DNA from 4 places in the Halomonas bluephagenesis genome. Region 1 is predicted to be linked to each of the others. Evidence: predicted binding sites of a transcription regulator. Region 1 holds the regulator's gene; each other region holds the start of a gene.

Region 1 (3,178 bases):
CTGGGCAAAGCGGATTATTTATCATGTTGCCGAGCGCCGAGTAGAGCTGATTGACCAAGCCGAACTTACCCAGCAGGCAGACCGCTTTCAAGGCGGACGGTTAGAGTACTTTATCGACCAAGGCGTTGTTCAGGCACGCTCTGATGTTAGTGGTGGTGAACCACAGCGTATCCGCATGACTCTTCAGCCGGAACAATAGGGAGTGCCCAGTGCCGACAAATAGCGCAGAGCCAGCACCTCAAACCACAGCGTCAGAACCAACATCAGAAGCAGCACCGATAAAAACACTTTATGCCCATCACTTAGCCAAAAGCTATAAGCGCCGCCGCGTGGTTAAGGATATTAACCTAGAGATCTCTCAAGGCAGCGTGGTAGGCCTGCTAGGCCCCAACGGCGCAGGCAAAACGACATCGTTTTATATGATTGTCGGTTTGGTGAAATCTGATGCGGGAAAAGTAGGCATTGATGGGCTTGATTTAACACATGCCCCCATGCACGAACGCGCGATGGCAGGTATTGGGTACTTACCCCAGGAAGCCTCTATTTTTCGTAAACTTTCCGTCGCCGACAACATTATGGCAATCCTGGAAACCCGCAAAGAGCTCGACCGTAGCGCCAGGGAGCAGCGCCTTGAGTCACTACTGGAAGATTTTCACATCACCCACATCCGTGACAATTTAGGCATGAGTCTTTCAGGCGGAGAGCGTAGGCGTGTTGAGATTGCCCGCTCTCTTGCGACAGAGCCTGCCTTTATCTTGCTTGATGAGCCGTTTGCCGGCGTTGACCCGATCTCAGTGGGCGATATTAAAACGATAATCCGAGCACTTAAAAAACGCCATATCGGGGTATTGATTACTGACCACAACGTACGGGAAACACTGGATATTTGCGATATTGCCTACATTGTAGGTGACGGCCATATCATCGCCAGCGGCCCTCCCCAGGAAATCCTCAATAACCAAAGGGTAAGAGACGTTTATTTGGGGGCTGATTTCCGCCTGTAAACAGTCACCTGCAGCAAAAATAGTGCTAGTGGCATACTTATTGCACTTGCACCAAACCATAACTCGCACTAGGGTGGAGCTTTCTGATTAACGAGTGGTTCTCAGATGGTCATGAAAGCTTCTCTTCAATTGCGTATCGGTACACAGCTGACCATGACACCTCAGCTGCAGCAGGCCATTGCCCTGCTACAGCTATCAACACTGGACCTTCGTCAAGAAATTCAGCAAGCACTTGATGCCAATCCAATGCTTGAACAGGAAGATGAGTTCGGCGAACAGGCCGTTAGTGAACCCCAGGAAGCTGAGTGGTCCGAAAGCATTCCTAGCGAACTCTCTACTGACAGTGACTGGTCAGACACTTACCAAGATATAGGCAGCCATGGCACCAGCAGCGAGGGGCCTGACTTTGAGCGTCAAGCCGCTGGCCAAAGCTTACATGGTCACTTACTTTGGCAACTCGCCATGACGGACTTCTCACCTCGCGACCATGCCATCGCTGAAAGCCTCATCGATGCGCTGGACGCCAACGGCTATCTGACCCAGCCTCTCAACGACATTCGCGAAGGACTTAAAGCCCAAGGACATGAAGGCCTTAGCCAGCGTGAAGTTGAAACAACCCTGCTTCGTCTTCAACAGTTTGAGCCCACCGGCGTGTTTGCTCGCGACCTGCGGGAATGCTTAATGCTGCAGCTCGCTTCACTGCCTGAAGATACACCGCTGCTTATGCCAGCCAAGCGTCTAGTACGTCAATTTCTTGAAGCGCTCGGTAAAGATGATGTGCGTTTGTTAAAGCGACGCTTAAGCCTGGATGATGATCAGCTCGATGACGTAATCCGCTTGATCCGCAGCCTTGATCCTCGGCCAGGAAGCGCCTTTGGCGATACAGATGACAGCTATGTGACACCAGACTTAGTGGTACGACACGATAACGAGGGATGGCACCTGGAGCTAAATCCGGAGGCATTGCCACGGCTGCGCATTCAACCTGACTACGCAAGCCTCATTAAACGGGCTGACAAGAGCCAAGATAACCAGTTTTTAAAAGAGCATCTCCAGGAAGCACGCTGGCTTATCAAGAGCCTTTCAAGCCGAAACGATACACTACTGCGGGTTGGTCGAGAAATCATAGCTCGCCAGATAGGCTTTCTGGAACATGGCGAAGAAGCCATGAAACCGCTGATATTAGCCGATATCGCGGACGCTGTGGAAATGCATGAATCCACTATTTCCAGGGTCACCACACAGAAATATATCCATACCCCGCGCGGGGTATTCGAACTCAAATACTTCTTTTCAAGCCAAGTCAGTGGCCAGGACGGCGGTGACAGTCACTCCAGCACCGCCATCCGGGCTCGAATCAAAAAACTGGTGCAAGATGAACCGCCCGGGAAACCTCTTTCAGACAGCCGCCTCGTGTCGCTATTGGAAGAGGGTGGCATTAATGTGGCAAGGCGAACGGTGGCCAAATATCGCGAGTCAATGGGTATACCCTCTTCAAGCGAACGCCGCCGTTTACGCTAATAAAACAGTGCTAACGAACAAAGTCTGTCTAAGGGCTTTGCAATAGCGCAAAAAGGGTTACAATCGAAGAACAGTCCGATGGATAAGGAGCACGTCAATGCAAGTAAATATCACTGGTCATCACGTAGATCTGACTGACGCCTTGCGTGACTATGTAAATGAGAAGCTGGAACGCGTTGAGCGCCATTACGACAACATCACCACCGTACAAGTGACCTTATCTGTTGAAAAGGAGCGTCAGCAAGCTGCCTGCACCCTGCATGCTGCAGGTGCTGATTTACACGCAGAAGCATTAGACAATGATATGTACGCTGCGATTGATGCACTAGCGGATAAAATCGATCGTCAACTCGTTAAACATAAGGAAAAAGCACAAGCTCGCGCCCAAGGCGCAGGCGTGCGTTAACTCAATGACGTTGGAAACCATTCTTCCCCCGGAGCGCGTGCTGTATGACGTCCCCGGGGGTAGCAAAAAAAGGGTGCTGGAATTTTTCAGCACCTTTATTGCGCAAAATACGCCTAGCCTAGATAGCCAAGAAGTCTTCAGCCGCCTCATTGGTCGTGAGCGCCTGGGTAGCACTGGAATAGGCAACGGCGTTGCCATTCCTCACGCACGCAGCCCTCACTGCAGCTCACCCATCGCTAGTTTTTTA
Region 2 (3,178 bases), 280 kb from region 1:
GGCTTCGTGCTGGGCTAGCACTTCCCAGTGTTGAGCCGCTTGCATACGTTGCTGCTCACTATATGGGTAAGTAGTGGCAATGGGGGCTTGCGATGTGTTGGCATAGAAGCAGCCGCTTAGCATCAGGCTCGCCAGTCCAATACAGGCAGGGCGCAATAGTTGAACCATGGATGATGGCATTGTCGATGATGACATGGTCGGTAATGACATGGTTCTTGATGACTCTGTCGAAAATGAAACAGTTCTTGATGACATAGGTCGGGTGCGCACCTGATAGTTCCTTCTCGCTACGAAACGGCTTTTGATAGACTAGTTTGCCATGCTTACCCTAGATCGGCCACGAGGTTAAAAACTTGAATGAGTGAAACCCCCCATGCTTGAAGCCCACCGCGCTGGTCCGCGTCACGATTCATTGCTAACCGCCTATACAGAAGATGAAAGTAATAGCGGTTGGATGATTAGCTATATCGACGTCATGACACTGCTGGTAGCCCTGTTCGTTATCATTATTGCTGCGGCTGATGTGACAAACCCATCATGGTTTCAGCAGGAAGCCGCCGAAGAGTACGGCTATGAGTCGTCGCCTGCTAGAGAAATACCACTGCCGGATGCGCTAGCAGAGCATCGCCAGCAGCGCCCGGTACCAAGTGTATTTCCCAGTAGTGATACGCTCAGTCCGTTCGCGATTAGCGCTGCGCTAGGCGTAGCAGGGTTACCTAAGGTTCGCTCTGCTGTCGTGGGTGTGCCGCCATTATTGGCGCGCATTGAAGAAACACCAACAGATAAGGAGCCATCGGCTGGTGAGATTATGCTTCCGCAGTTACTACTGCCCACCGATGAGCGTCAATCGGCCTCTCCGTTGGCGGATTACATGGTAGTGCTCACTGACCGTCCTCCTGTCAATGTACAAGAAGTGTCTGATGTGGCGATCAACAGCGCATTAGCGCTTGATGAGAGATTGACTGAGCGTGTGGAAGCATCGACATATCTACCCAACTTGGAAGGCGTTGAAGTTTCCCGGGTTGCCGAAGGGATCAGTTTGCGTGTGCAGGATCGGTTGCTATTTCCCTCTGCCGATGCCCAGTTAACAGAAGGTGGCTCATCGCTCGTAGGGTCGCTGATGGACACCATACAGCGCTTTGAGGGGGAAGTATGGGTGGAGGGGCACTCTGATAGCCAATCTATCAATACCCCAGAGTTTTCGTCCAACTGGGCGCTTTCCAGTGCGCGTGCGATTGCCATCGTTGAAGCACTGGAAGCCGCAGGCGTCTCCCCTGAGCGCTTGCGAGCCGTTGGATTAGCAGCAACCCAGCCACTAGAAGATAACCTCACTGCCGAAGGGCGAGCGCGAAACCGTCGCGTTGAGGTCGTTATTCACGTGGACTAACGCATTGATCAAAAAAAACCCGCCGGGGGAGGCGGGTGTTAAAGGGCTTGGCTCACTGCAGCCCACTGACATCAGGTGAGGGGTGTACAAGGTTGTCAGTGGGTACAATTTGAGTATAGCTATTTATGAGCTTTTGCCAAGGCCTTGTCGAATTTTTTTCCATTTATTTGCGCGCCATTTTGGTGCGCCGAAGCTGCGTTGTTTTGGGGCTCATAAGAAAGCGGCTACTTTTTATGAGTTAAATTTTTGATTATTAAGAATAAAATTGTATTGGCATACAAACTGCTTGGTTGCTTATCTAAAAGTGGAAGTGCGTAACGACTTTTAAGATTGCAAAAGGGTGGTGCTATGACCGAACACAAGCGTACTGCGTTGCCCAGCGATGCTCAGTCACCAAGCGACTTGGATCCAGCGCTTCAACCGCGTTTGGTAGTCACCGACTTAGACGGTTCACTGTTAGATCATCATAACTATGATTTCTCACCTGCCAAGCCCTGGCTTGCTCGCCTTAAACAGCTAGGGGTTCCGGTTATTCCGGTCACCAGTAAAACCCGCGCTGAGCTCATCCCCCTGCGGGAATCCCTTGGGCTAACAGCGACCCCCTTTATTGCTGAGAATGGTGCCGTTATTGGTCTACCGCCAGGTTGGTGCCATGCGCGTTTAGATCGCCCTGGTAATGGCCGAGATGGCGTCGTTATAAAACACACCGGTGTTGATAGTGGTTTCATTAGAGCGCGATTAAATGTTTGGCGTAAGCGTCTGGGGATTCGGTTTACTCGAATGGGCGACTTAAGTCTTCAACAGGTAATGGCGTTAACTGGGCTTGATGAAACCCGTGCCAAAGCAGCGCGGCAGCGGGAGGGGAGTGAGCCGCTTATTTGGGAAGATAATGCAGCCGCACTTGAAACGTTCCGCATTGCGCTTGAAGGCGATGGCCTTGAACTTACACAAGGGGGCCGTTTTTGGCATGTGATTGGGCGCTTGTCTGATAAAGGGGGGGCCGTAGAGTGGCTAATTAAACGATTTACTGCATTACGAGGCAGCCAGCCGCTTTCATTGGGCCTGGGCGATGGCCCAAACGATATCACGATGCTGGAAGCCGTCGATCAAGCCGTGGTTATTCGAGGTTGTCACGCACTTAACGTTGAGCCGCAAAACAGCTCGCTATATCGAACGAATGCAACTGGGCCAACTGGCTGGGCTGAGGGGGTAGCCCACTGGTGGGGGCGAGATGACGGGCGTCTAAAAATGACGCCAGCAAATGAAGCCGCTGCATCAGTTTAAAAGCCACGGGAGGCTAGCGTATGAGTGATTTTCATCAAAATGGTGTGATTACTGATTTTCACAACTTAACGCGTCGACCGGTTGAGGCCCTTGAGCAGGAGCTTTGTCAGTTTGCCAAACGTCGCCCAATGGGGCTAATTTTACCCTCGCTTTTTTCTGAACTGGAAGGACCTGCGCTGTCGGCGATTGTTGATGAGCTGGTGAAAGTGCCTTATCTCAATGAAATTGTCGTTGGTTTGGATAGGGCAGACCGTGATCAATTTTTATATGCACGGGAATTCTTTTCGCGCTTGCCTCAGCACACACGAATTCTATGGAATGACGGCCCCCGTTTACGCACCATCGACCAAGAGCTAGAAAGTCACGGTTTGGGGGCATTAGAGCCAGGTAAAGGAAGAAACGTATGGTATTGCGCTGGCTATGTGCTTAGTTCCGGTCGTTCCACCACTGTTGGTCTTCACGATTGCGATATTCTTACCTACGACCGGGGCCTTCTGGCACGCCTTA
Region 3 (3,178 bases), 1.1 Mb from region 1:
TCCAGATAGAGAAAGCTGCCCGAGGCTTCTTTTTGGGTAGCGCCCATCATTTCGGTCACCCCCAGGGTAAACGCCAGGGAGGTCGCTTTAATCATATCGATGAAGTAGTTCATCAGCGTCGGCGTTGCCACGCGGGTTGCTTGAGGCAGAATAATCCGCCGCATCAATTGAGACTGGGTCATGCCGATGGACAGGGCAGCTTCGGTCTGGCTACGGTCAATACCCACAATCGCCGCGCGAATGGATTCCGCCATATACGCCGAAAAGTGCAGCGTCAGGCCAAGCACCGCGGCGGTCACCCCGTTGATGGAAATGAGCGCGTTAATCAGTTGGGGCAAACCGTAATAGAACAAAAATAGCTGCACCAATAGCGGCGTTCCGCGAAAAAACGAGATAAACAGCAGCGCCGCGCCGTTCAATACTGGCACCCGCGACACCCGAATGACCGCCAAGAGGCAGGCAATGATCAGCGCAAACACCATGGCGATACTCGCCATCTGTAGCGTTAACGGTAAATAGCTCAGTAGGACCGGCAACAGGCCCCACATATACTCCACATTCAGCATGGTTATTCCAACATTAGCTTAATCGCAATAAGCAAAACGGCCGTGGCATTGCCACGGCCGCAATCTAAAGATAGCCGTCACGAGGTAAAGCCGCGATTATGGCTGAGTGATATCAGTATCGAACCATTTTTGCGATATTTCACCTAACGTGCCGTTTTCACGCAGCTCTTCCAGAGCGGCGCCTACGCGGTCACGCTGAGCACGGCCCTCTTCATCATCACGGAACGGCAGCGCGTTTTCGATGGTTGTGAACGGCTGCCCAGCCAATGAAAGCGGCAAACCGCGCTCGCTGATCACTTGGCTTGCGCTAACGCGATCCATCACAAACGCATCGATACGGCCAAGCGCCACATCCTGCTCGACGTTAGATTCGTAGGTACGAATATCGATCTCATCGGCATTAGGCTGCTCACGCAGCAACTGCTCGTAGTTAGAACCGAGATTCACCGCAACGCTTTTGCCGGATAAATCTTCACCCCCCTGAATAGTGTCATTACCTGCCCGCACAACAACCTGGGCACCATCGTAAACATACGGCGCGGTGAAGGCGTACTTCGCTTTGCGCTCATCGGTAATGGTGATTTGGTTAGCAATGGTATCAATGCGCCCCGATTCCAGCATGCCCGCCAAGCCAGAGAAGCTTGCTGTCACGAACTCAATTTCATCGCCAGTTACATTACCAACGGCGTTCATTACATCCACTTCAAAGCCTTTCAGCTCATCACGCTCAACGTATGTAAAGGGGAAATCCCCCCCAGACATGCCGACTCGCAGCGTATCCGCATAAGCAGCGGCAGACAGCACACCACCCACAACACTAAGCGAAAGAACGGCAACGGCTTTTTTCCAACGGCTCACATTCGCCATATTTTTTTTCCTCTTTGGGGCACTTAAGCACCCTGCTTTAAACGTGGGCGCCGGTTGCGACGTTCGTCGAACATTTACCAGCGCAATAGAGCCAAGATACCAGCAAAAAAGAAATAATAAACAGCTTTCTTAGTGTTTTTTGGAATTTAGGATCAATCGGCGGTGCTATGGGGTGCTTGTCTTCACACCTCAAGAGTTTCTATCTCCCGACACCATCTGGTGCTGCCCCTAGGAGAACCCGACGTCCACCAAGTAACCTGCTTGTTACCTAGCGCTTATAATGTGCCAGGTAAAACCTTTAGGAATGCGGAAAATCAATGTCACTTTTAAGACAGCATCCCCTTCGTATACTTCCGTTACTGCTTAATGGCATCAGCCAGAATACTCAGCTGCTTGTTATAATTATCGGCCATCCATATATCTATGCCTTCATTCTAAAACGGGCAAGCATGATCTAATGTGTCGTCAATTCGCAATTGAAACTGTCAACAATGAGGTGGTATTGGCTATTACTGCCGCTTTCTCTCTTGCCCATAATAATTGGCCGTCAGCTTAATCCTGACGGCCATATAAAACCATTTAGCACTGACCACAAAACCACTCACTGCAGCCAAAAATTCACTCTACCGCCCACTTCACTTTGCATCTTTTCTCTGGCGAGTAAATCTTTATCAACTAACTCTTTTTAAGTAACCATCTGGCGCAACTGTAATCAAAAGTTTATTGTGAATATTCTTGTCAATTTCAAATTCGCTGTGCATTCCTAAGTACTTCCATACAGCCGTTTTTGGATTGTTTCCCGGCCCCCAGGGACGATCAGGAAACATATCAGCTGGCATGTCTTCTACAATGGTGTCGAATACTACACAATAGCTTCCAACACTCGTCAACGGCGCATAGGCTTCCAGCTCGGCCAGTACGTGGTCGTGGGTATGGTTAGAATCCAGACAGACCAGCACGCGTTCGTAACCCTCGGCTATTTGTTGAACCTGCTCAATTACTTCAGGCGCAATGCTGGAGCCTTGAATCATTTCGATACGTGAGGCCATAGGGTGAGCTTCAATAGCCTCCCTGTTGTGTGCGCGAATATCAATATCGATACCCAGTACTTTTCGTTTAGACTGTTTGGGATCAAGCACTGCGCCTGTCTCGATGGCTTCGCACATATCTAACAACGCGAGCATAGATGCACTTAGCATCAGTGAACCACCGTGAGCGATGCCTGTTTCGATGATCAAATCCGGCTTTATTTGCCAGATCAGCTCCTGAATGGCTGCCATGTCAACTGGCGTTTGGATAATCGGCCTACCCATCCACTGAAAATTGTACATGTATCGTTTGTCAAAGGCTCTCACTAACCACTCATTTGACTGACGATTCCATTCAGTTTCAGAAGAATAACTGCTTATTGAATCATGACTTTCTCGTAAAAACTGTGCAAATGGATTGTCGTCACTACTTTTCATATTTATCTCCAAAATCATAGCAGAAATTTCTTTCACCCTATAAACGAAACTATTTTTGACCTCCCTGTCCATAACTAATTAACTCAATAATCTTTCAGTAAATTAGCCTAAGCAAGCTTTTCCCATCAACTTTAACAGTGGTACTTCATATGGAAAAGTGAATCAGCTGATACTATAGCATGGTCTTTTAGAGGGGTTTCGCTAAGCTCCTCAAGCTCACCGCGAGATCCGTTTACTTCATACAGCGGCGCATCAAACTCTACTGAAAAACCACACTGA
Region 4 (3,178 bases), 270 kb from region 1:
TGCAGTATCACAGTAGTCGATTATTTGACGATTATATTACCTATTGCTGAGACGTTATGCCGCAATGCCTCTTTCATGTGTCTGCCACCATCCATCTTATTGCATAGGGCGGTAGCGCGGTTTCCTCTCCGGGGGGTTGCATGTCTAAAGCACGCCAAACATGTTGGCTAAGCGCCTGCTCAAGTGCTTCTCCCACACTATCTAATGGCAGCAGCGTGTCGGTGACATTAAACAGGGCAAGCAGGCGGCGGCCGTCACTGAGTGGTCCTCGCTCAATGGCTAACAATTCAGGAGGTGTGGGCAGTACGCGCTGTGTGGCGTTGGGGTGAAAGCAGGGTTCTACCCGCCGTAGCTCCAACAGGCGGCTAAGGGCATGAAAAACATCGTGGGTTGGTGTTGAAGGGCTTTCAAGTAACAGGGCTAATTCGTCACGCTGCCAACGGCGGCGATTAATTGAACGTAAACGGCCGCTGCGTTCCACCCCTTCAACATCGTTAAGGGTGCCGGTCAGTGTATGAATATAGAGGGCGGGAATGCCCTGAAGCGTGAGCATAATGGCCTGGCTGCAAAGGAAGCGGGCAATTTGCCAGGGATCTGGTCCTCTACGCGTGCCGCGCATGGCCTCAAACCAGGTAATGTTGATCTCATAGGGCGAGTCACTACCATCGGGATTGCTGCGCATACTGACAAAGCCACCAAAGCGATGCATCAGCTCTAGCAGCGCATCTCGTTCATGGTCCGGGAGCAGCCCTTCTAAAGGACGCACACCAATACCATCATGGCTCGCTGTGAAGTTTAAATAGGTGCAGTGTCTGGGCAGTATCGGCAGGCTGGAAAGCCATGTTTGAAGGGTAGTGGCTTCACCGCGGGTGAGTGTATGCAATAGCAGTGGTGGTAGGGCAAATTGATAGACCATATGGGCTTCGTCAGGCGCCCCATTGGCTAACCGTTCTAGGCCAAAGTAACTGATGTTTTCTGCGTGAGGGACATTGGTCTCGGTAATTATCAGCGTGCCAGGCGATATTTCATCCACAATGGCGCGCAGTAAACGGACAACCGTATGGGTTTCAGGGAGGTGGATGCAAGATGTTCCCAGGCGCTTCCATAAAAACGCTATCGCATCCAGGCGAATGATGCGCACGCCCTGTTGAAGGTAAAACAGCAAAATGCCAACAAACTCTAGCAATACATCAGGATTTTCAAAGTTTAAATCAATCTGATCTTCTGAAAATGTCGCCCATACATGGCGAGTGCCTCGGCGCGTGGAAATGGGCACTAGCAATGGGCTGCTGCGTGGCCGAATAACGTCAGAAACATCGGTTTCTGGGTCTGCTTCAATAAAGTAATCACGACCTGGCAGGCTGCCGGTTAGATAATCTACAAACCACAGTGACTCACGAGATACGTGATTAAGCACTAAGTCGGCCATGACGTCATAGTGGCTGGCTAGCTCGCGAATGTGCTCCCAATCACCTAGCTCTGGATTAACCTCACGGTAATGAATGACTGAGAAGCCATCATCGCTACTCCAAGGAAAAAAAGGCAGTACATGCACGCCGCTAATGCGCTCGCCCAAATAGCGTTGAAGAAACTCATTAAGCACAGCAAGTGGGGGCGTTTCCTCTGCCACAATGGAATCACCGTAACTAATGACCCACTGATCTTTTTCGCTCCATGTTGGTGCGTTACCGCTTTCAGCCGCCATATTTTGTGTTGTGGCTGGCGCCTGTGACGCACGGCGAAAGTGCTCAATGTGTTGACCAATGCGGCGCTGTATCTCGCTGGCGCGGGGGCCGTAGAGGTGCGAAAGGAATTGATGGACCGTCTGCTCAAATGGGGTCATAGGGGAGTCCTCTTAAACAACCTACGACAAACGCTGCAGCTTGTGTGCCAAATCGTTACAATGCTAGGTTAACGCCGCGTTTAAAGAAGCGACTATTTTTGCTTGCAAGCGCCCTTAAACTGCATGTCGTTGTAGCGCGTGGCTACTCCGCTGCTAATAATAGTTCATAATATGCTTATATGTGCCGTTATCCGCACAGGCTGACACGCTGCACGTACTGACAACAGGTTGACTGCCATGCATTGCCCTTTTTGTGGTGCTAATGATACTCGAGTGACCGACTCGCGGCTGGGAGCCGACGGGGACCAGGTGCGCCGTCGTCGCCAATGCGCTAGCTGCCAAGAACGCTTCACCACGTATGAGACCGCAGAACTCATCATGCCGAGGGTCGTGAAATCCGACGGCTCACGTGAAACGTTTAACGAGGGCAAGCTGCGTGCAGGCATGCTGCGAGCGCTTGAAAAGCGTCCGGTAAGTGCCGAGGCAATAGAGGCCGCCGTTGAGCGTATTCGCCAATCGCTTCGTGCCCGTGGGGATCGCGAAGTTAATGCGCGGGATATCGGTGAAGCCGTCATGAAGGCATTAAGCAACCTGGATCAGGTGGCGTATATTCGCTTTGCATCGGTATATCGTAAGTTTCAGGATCTAGACGAATTTCGCGCCGAGATAGACCGTCTTTCTCAAGATCCAGGCGATCATCCGACATCAGCCTACAGCGGCCCAGATCGCGGAGAGGCTTGATGAACGAGTTGACGGAGAGAGGCTTTACCAGCGCTGATCATCAATTTATGGCGCGTGCTCTGCAATTGGCGGCGAAAGGGCTGTATACAACAGACCCCAACCCCCGGGTGGGCTGTGTTATTGTCCGCTACGATCAACACGCGGAAGGGCAAGTGGTTGGCGAGGGCTTTCACCTCCGTGCTGGCGAACCTCATGCAGAAATTCACGCACTTAACGCCGCTGGTGCTAAGGCAAAAGGCGCAACGGCTTATGTCACGTTAGAACCTTGTTCCCATACAGGACGCACTGGCCCTTGTGCCGTTGCGTTAGCGGATGCCCAAGTGGCCCGTGTGGTCGTGGCAATGGTTGACCCTAACCCTTGCGTTAGTGGACGCGGTATCAATCGGCTCCGGGAAGCGGGGATTCAGGTAGATGTTGGGCTGTTGGAACAAGATGCCTGTGCGCTAAATCCTGGCTTTATTTCCCGTATGCAGCACAAACGCCCCTTTGTACGCTTAAAAATGGCCATGAGTTTGGATGGCCGTACCGCCATGGGGTCTGGAGAGTCGCAATGGATTACCGGCCCAGAAGCCCGTAGCCAAGTGCAGCGTTTGC

What was found. The regulator sigma-54, encoded in region 1, starts transcription at its own class of promoters, with help from an activator protein. The targets are predictions, from matches to a motif close to TGGCACNNNNNTTGCTNT.
Region 2: the regulator sigma-54 is predicted to act here: its motif matches at 1,659-1,676, upstream of REH51_RS03035 (HAD-IIB family hydrolase).
Region 3: the regulator sigma-54 is predicted to act here: its motif matches at 1,704-1,721, upstream of REH51_RS06375 (amino acid ABC transporter substrate-binding protein).
Region 4: the regulator sigma-54 is predicted to act here: its motif matches at 1,876-1,893, upstream of REH51_RS02975 (sugar phosphorylase).

Annotation. Positions count from the first base shown of each region.
Region 1 covers NZ_CP133631.1:392,544-395,721, forward strand. Annotated here, with positions in the region: gene lptA (lipopolysaccharide transport periplasmic protein LptA) at 1-199, shown strand, start outside; gene lptB (LPS export ABC transporter ATP-binding protein) at 279-1,004, shown strand; gene REH51_RS01875 (RNA polymerase factor sigma-54) at 1,110-2,525, shown strand; gene hpf (ribosome hibernation-promoting factor, HPF/YfiA family) at 2,623-2,931, shown strand; gene ptsN (PTS IIA-like nitrogen regulatory protein PtsN) at 2,936-3,178, shown strand, end outside.
Region 2 covers NZ_CP133631.1:677,096-680,273, reverse strand. Annotated here, with positions in the region: gene REH51_RS03045 (hypothetical protein) at 1-168, opposite strand, end outside; gene REH51_RS03040 (OmpA family protein) at 374-1,387, shown strand; gene REH51_RS03035 (HAD-IIB family hydrolase) at 1,736-2,671, shown strand; gene REH51_RS03030 (glycosyltransferase family protein) at 2,692-3,178, shown strand, end outside.
Region 3 covers NZ_CP133631.1:1,445,483-1,448,660, forward strand. Annotated here, with positions in the region: gene REH51_RS06370 (amino acid ABC transporter permease) at 1-566, opposite strand, end outside; gene REH51_RS06375 (amino acid ABC transporter substrate-binding protein) at 663-1,433, opposite strand; gene REH51_RS06380 (cephalosporin hydroxylase family protein) at 2,105-2,899, opposite strand; gene REH51_RS06385 (GNAT family N-acetyltransferase) at 3,031-3,178, opposite strand, start outside.
Region 4 covers NZ_CP133631.1:664,943-668,120, reverse strand. Annotated here, with positions in the region: gene REH51_RS02975 (sugar phosphorylase) at 74-1,843, opposite strand; gene nrdR (transcriptional regulator NrdR) at 2,081-2,584, shown strand; gene ribD (bifunctional diaminohydroxyphosphoribosylaminopyrimidine deaminase/5-amino-6-(5-phosphoribosylamino)uracil reductase RibD) at 2,584-3,178, shown strand, end outside.